Regions from separate parts of the Chamaesiphon sp. VAR_48_metabat_135_sub genome, predicted to be linked through region 1. Evidence: riboswitches for the same ligand, from Rfam matches in the RefSeq annotation. Region 1 holds a riboswitch; the other holds the start of a gene.

Region 1 (3,213 bases):
CCACACAAATATGAAGATTTGCACTGGATAGTGAGTGATGAGGGCGAGCAATAGCACTACAAGTGCAAAATAGAGCTTTTGTGATGGGGGTAAATGACGCAGCCGATTGCTGTAGGCGAGAGTGTCAAGCTGAATATGCACTAATTGCTATTTTCTACTATTAGAGCAGTCTCCCTGACAAAGAAGCTTGATATTCGGTTGATGTCGCGGCTTCTTCGATCTTCCGGCGTTCGGTGCGACCTTTATACAGCCCTAAAATATAACAAGCGACCCCCGAGCCGATCGCGGCTTGAGTAGCAAATAGAAAGGTTTCTATTTCGCCACCAGATGGCTTGATTACAGGCTCAAACCAAGGTTTATATCCAGGGCTAACCGATTCGATCGCCGTAATATTAATACTATCTGTTGCCTTAAATTCTTTGCCCTGATACATTAAGACTGGAGCCATAGACAAGATGACTGCACCACTTAATAACCACGCATTAATTGATGATTTTTGCATCTAAATTATTTCCCTTTTGAAATAGTCCGAGTGTTTTCAATTCTTGTTGACCGTAATCTTGGAGCCAATTCCATACTAGCACTGTCAATAAACCTTCACTAATTGCCAGGGGAATTTGGGTAATGGCAAAGACACCTACAAATTTGACGAACGCTGCCATGAATCCGCCTTGTGCGGCCGGAAAAGCCAGGGCTAATTGGACTGCAGTGACTAGATAAGTACACAAATCTTCTAACATTGATGCCAGAAATACCGCAATTTTCTGATGTCCGGTTTTGGCGATCGCATTATAAACGACGTAAGCTACCAGCGGGCCGACAATTGCCATTGAGAAGGCATTCGCGCCTAAGGTTGTCAGTCCCCCATGAGCCAGGAGGATCGCCTGAAATAGCAGCACCAATCCACCCATAACAGACATCGCCATCGGGCCGAATAGAATCGTGCCTAGCCCCGTTCCGGTGGGGTGAGAACTACTGCCATTAACTGAGGGAATTTTGAGTGCAGAGAGGACGAAGGTAAAGGCTCCAGCCAATGCCAAGAGGAGTTTGAGTTCTGGGTGTGCTTTGGTAATCCGATCGATCGATCTTAAACCCAATAAGAAGAAAGGTATGGCAACTATCCACCAAAACACCGCCCATTGAACGGGTAAATAGCCTTCAGCAATATGCATGGCATGAGCTGGTGTCGGCGATCCGACCACTAAATAGCTGCTCAAGCCAACCATTGCTAGCAATGTAGCAACTCGCCGATTTCGATATTTTGTCACCTTGTACCTCGCAGATGAACGTGATTTATTTCGATCGATGGGTGTTCTGACTCAGTTAATTCAAGACTCAACAGCTTGAAAACATTACAGTTGCGGGACAGCGTTGGACTTTGCACCAATCTTTCCCCATTGATTTCCGTGGCTGATTTGCAATTAATAATTAATAATGATTAATTATCAATTTTTTTCAGAGCAGTACTGCCGACGACTGGCTACAGTCTAGCATCTAAAATGTGCTGTCGATCGAACCTGTAGAGAATAATAGTGAGAGGGATCGGATCTCGATCGACAAGTAAGGGTATGCTGGTTTCCCTCAGCATACCCTCTGTAACTATCCACTATCCACTATCCACTATTTGCTAAGTCGTTCTAACTGCCGAATAATCTGAGCGTGTTGAAGGTTGTCTCCCCGATCTCGCCGTTTCTCATGCCCAGAGGCTCCAGCATCAAATTGATAGAGACCCATTTGAGCGTATTCTAGAGCAGAATAACGCTGAGGTCCGATCGCTGGAGCTTGAATATCGGCACCTGCGGCAATTAATAATTGGACGATCTCACCGTACCCTGCATAAGCAGCACTAGAAATCGGTGCGAACCCTAACTTATCTCGTAGATTAACATTAGCTCCAGCGCAAATTAGTAGCTCGACAATTTTGGTATGCCCTGCTGCTGAAGCATTGCCAATTGCCGCACCTCGATCGAGATCCAGATTCACCTTAGTTGTCAACAGCGATTGAACTTGCTCGATATTGCCCGCAGTTGCAGCTTGGATCAGTTGAATTGATTCCAATCCTACTGTTGAAGCACCTGCTTGAATCAGCAGATTTAACATTTGGTAATTTTCGGCTGCGGCTACTGCTGTCAGTACCGTATGTCCACGATCGTCACGCAGATCGAGATCTGCACCAGCCGCGATCGATGTCTCGACACAATCCGCATAGCCAGAACCAGCTAATGCGGCATGGAAGATCGCCGTTTTGCCCCCAGCACCCCGTTGATTGATATCGGCACCACCAGCAATCAGTAGTTTCATCACCTGTTGACGATTGCTAGCAAAGAAACTCCCCGCTGTTAGCATCAGTGCTGTCATCCCCAGCCCTAAACCATCATCATCGCTAAGGAGATTGGGGTTGGCTCCCGCAGCTAAAAGAGTATTGACGATCGATCGATGCCCGTAATAAGCCGCAGCCATCAGTGCGGTATGTCCTTTGGCACCGATTTCATCGATTTCCACGCCAATCTCAATGGCCCGATTAATCTCATCGATATTGCCCATTGTCGCCATTTCGATGAATTTTTCCACCGGACGATTTTGTTCGCGAATCCGACGTTTGCGCGTAGCTTGGAGCAAATGTTCGCCATCTCGATCGGCACACAGTCGAATTATGGTGTTGACGAGGGGATATAAATAATTATAAATCTCGCGTTCTTCACATTTAGCTGCTAGGAGAATTGGTGTTTCACCGCGACTCCAGACATTGACATTTGCCCCTGCTGTCACCAATAGTTGGACGACCGATCGATGCCCATTTTTAATAGCAGATAGTAATGCTGTCCAACCATCCGATCCGACGGGTTCGTTCACATTCAATCCTCGTGGTAAGAGCATTTGAATAATTTCGACTTCACCGCGTTCCGCTGCTAATCCTAGTGCGGTAGTCCCAATATTTCCACAGTGAGGATTGGCTCCCGCCGCGAGTAGACACCTGACGAGATCGGCATGTCCGCGATCGATCGACATCCCCAACGGCGAATAGCCCAAATTCCAATCATAGCGATCGAGACTTGCACCCACCTCAATTGCCTGTTGGGCTAGATCGAGATCTCCGTCGATTACCGCTGCCATCAATGAGGTATTGGTAGAATTTTCCTCATATCCACCCGTGAGATCGATCTCATCATCTTGTTCGATCGCAACCTGTCCGAAAATATCAGTACTAGTTTG
Region 2 (3,213 bases), on a different contig from region 1:
AGATGTGCTGTTTTGTCTTCAGTTATATCGATATTTATCAATATCTATGCGTATCGATATAAATACTAACGAAGAGAGTATTTACACTTTCCCATTAAAAGCGATCGTCACGATCGCCAGTAAAATAAATAATAATCCACCAATTATAGTAATGGTACGCTCGAAAATATGACTAGTACTGAGCGGCTGAAATAAAGCCACCATTTAGTCCTTGTTCTAATCACTCTCCCCGCTCCCCGCTCCCCGCTCCCCGCTTTTACGAAATAGTAATGTTATTTACGCCACCGAGTACTAGCAATCGCTCTACTGCCAATTACAGCAATTAACGCACAGATCGTATGACCGACAATACTACCTAACATTACCCCGATCGAGTCTTTGGATGCAGCCAGTGTAATTGTAGCAAACTGGTTACGATCGCCCCATTCGGCAACAAATGTTAGCACGCAACTTTCTATCAAAATCTTCCAAGTAGTATTCCGTTGCCGGAATTTGCGTTCGCCTTCAACAATTGCTTCCTCAACCCCTTCTAGTAATAAAAGTAAAAATGAAATCCGATTGGGATCGAGAAATATATATTAAAGCTTGTCGCTTTGCTGCTGAGGCTCATCGGGGACAGTTGTATCCAGGTACTGAATTACCGTATCTGATGCACTTGAATTTCGTGAGTATGGAGATTATTGCCGCGCTCAATGCCGAACCTGGATCTGATGGCGATCTGGCGATCCAGTGCGCTTTGCTCCATGACACAATCGAGGATACAGATACTAGCTACGAGCAGATTGAATCGATCTTTGGAATCAGAGTTGCCGATGGGGTTGCTGCTTTGAGCAAAAATCTAGAGCTAGAGAAATCACAACAATTAGTTGATAGTCTCGATCGCATCGGACAACAACCGATCGAGATTTCGATGGTAAAATTAGCAGATCGGATTAGCAATCTTCAGCCGCCACCACCTGATTGGACGAGAGCAAAAATTATCCAGTATCGTGACGAAGCGATCGAGATTCACAGTCGATTACATACTGCTAGTCACTTTCTCTCGGTAAGATTGGTAGAAAAAATCCAAAACTATAAAGCGCAACAAGACAGGGGGATTCTCTAGGGTCTAAGTAGCAAGCTATACTTTCCAAACATCCTCTTAAAACAGAAAGCGATCGAATTTAGTCGATCGCTTTCTGTTCGCTGATTTAAAGAGTTGTTATTTTAGATGATGGGAAAATTCTTCTTGATGAAAAAACTACACGCGCACCCGTTGGAGAGCTTGTAACTGAGAGAACAGAATCTCAACTTCTGCGTGAAGTTCGAGAAACTTCTCTTGTCTATCGACTGGATATAGAGCCTTGGTCAATTTAGCAACTTGCTGCTCGTGCTCGGAGGTAGCAGATTCAACAGGACGATCGACGAGGGTTAGTGGGCTGGAAGACATAGCTTTAGAATAGTTATTTATACTTACTCACACTAGGAGTAATTGTAGCCTGAATTCCACCGTTCTCAAAGAGATAAATTATGGAGGTTTCCGAACTATCTACCGCAAAATGTGGATTTAATGTCTGTGACGGGGCAATAGTGGGATTGTTCCGATGTCACGATGTCATGGTAAATTGGTCTAACTGGGGGTCGGGGAAGTCTGGTGAAAATCCAGGACTGTGCCGCAACTGTGATGAAGCAATTGCTTCGAGTCAGAATACCGCATCCTGAGGTTGAGTGTGCCCAATCGGTACTCTAAAAATCCACTATTCCTTGCGTCGCATGGGGAAGGAGTTAAATTCATTGTCTGTCGAAAGATCTATCTGTCCAGATATTTATCATCCTGCTGTCGCTCGGGATGGATTGTTGACTCGGTTGCGAATTCCTGGTGGAGTGCTCAATGAATTTCAGTGTTTGGCGATCGCGCAGTTATTAGAGTCAACTGGGTTAGAGTATCTTCAGGTAACAAATCGGGCAAATTTACAGTTACGAGGACTAGCGCAGGATCTCGCGCCAGATTTATTAACTAGATTAGCCGATTGTGGTTTGGCGGCGATCGATCCTGCTGTAGATGGTATCCGCAATATGATGCTAAGTCCGACGACGGGGTTTGACGCGCAGGAATTAATTGACGTGCGTCCATTGGCTGAAGCTTGGTATGAGTATTTAACTCACCATCCCGAATTAGGCGTGTTATCGACTAAATTTAGTGTCGGGGTTGATGGTGGTGGAACTGTTGGAATTATCGATCGACCTAATGATATTACGCTGTTAGCTGTTAGTGATAACGGATTTAGTCTACATTTAGGCATCGGCGAACGCGGCGACGCACCTGTACCTGTGGGGGTAAGATTAACCCTAGCTGAATGTTTGCCGATGTTGGTGGCGATCGCTCAGAGTTATCGACAGGGAATTGAATTATTAGGTGGAGATGCTCGGCGAAAACCACGTCTGAGAGATGTAGTTCGTCACTGGGGTTTGACAGGGTTTAGCGAGATTGTCCAACGAGAATTAGCGGGTTCCAGGCGGTTTATTTTTAAAAACCTCGCTCCAGATCGAGAGTCGTACGGAGAAAATGGCGATCGTCATTTAGGTGTACATCAGCAAAGTCAAACGGGTTTTTATTACCTGGGGATAGTGTTACCGTTGGGACGATGGACGATCGACCAAATCGAGGGTTTGGGTAAAATTGCCGCTCGGTATGGCAGTGGGCATATTCGATTGACTCCTTGGCAAAATATTATTGTCCCCGACATTAATGAGCGGGATCTGGCGAGGGTGCAGGAATTAATTACCGATTTAGGTTTAGTACAGACAGCAAACCATCCCAGTAGTTTATTAAGAGCCTGTGCAGGTGCGACTGGTTGTCAATTTGCAGCTACAGATACTCAGGCTGATGCGATCGATCTAGCTAATTATTTAGCAGCTAAATTTAGTCTAGATCGACCTCTGAATATCCATTTCAGTGGTTGTGACAAATCTTGTGCCCAACACGATCGCGCCGATATCACCCTCTGGGGGCACCAACCAAACCCCGAACAATCTGGAAGCTATCGGCTGTCGATTGCTGGGCTTACAGCCGAAGCAGAACAGGAGTCGAGCGATATTTTGCCCCCAGAACGAGTCCCGATTGCGATCGGTCAGTTAATCGATACCTATCACGATCATCGGCTCAATCCCCAAGAATCTTTTCGAGCATTTACCAGTCGTCAATCTTTAGCCCAACTGCAACAAATACTTCAT

What was found. A riboswitch is a leader RNA that binds a small molecule or an ion and turns the genes downstream of it on or off. The one in region 1 is predicted to bind cobalamin.
Region 2: linked by a shared signal. The riboswitch ahead of cobG (precorrin-3B synthase) and the one ahead of RMO55_RS22020 (energy-coupling factor ABC transporter permease) in region 1 are both predicted to bind cobalamin.

Annotation. Positions count from the first base shown of each region.
Region 1 is NZ_JANOJV010000323.1:7,106-10,318, reverse strand. It holds gene cbiQ (cobalt ECF transporter T component CbiQ) at 1-141, opposite strand, end outside; gene RMO55_RS22025 (energy-coupling factor ABC transporter substrate-binding protein) at 161-502, opposite strand; gene RMO55_RS22020 (energy-coupling factor ABC transporter permease) at 483-1,226, opposite strand; cobalamin riboswitch at 1,287-1,448, opposite strand; gene RMO55_RS22015 (ankyrin repeat domain-containing protein) at 1,621-3,213, opposite strand, start outside.
Region 2 is NZ_JANOJV010000059.1:8,908-12,120, reverse strand. It holds gene RMO55_RS04505 (hypothetical protein) at 82-204, opposite strand; gene RMO55_RS04500 (TMEM165/GDT1 family protein) at 273-446, opposite strand; gene RMO55_RS04495 (HD domain-containing protein) at 548-1,105, shown strand; gene RMO55_RS04490 (hypothetical protein) at 1,241-1,429, opposite strand; cobalamin riboswitch at 1,567-1,713, shown strand; gene cobG (precorrin-3B synthase) at 1,774-3,213, shown strand, end outside; gene RMO55_RS04480 (precorrin-8X methylmutase) at 3,212-3,213, shown strand, end outside.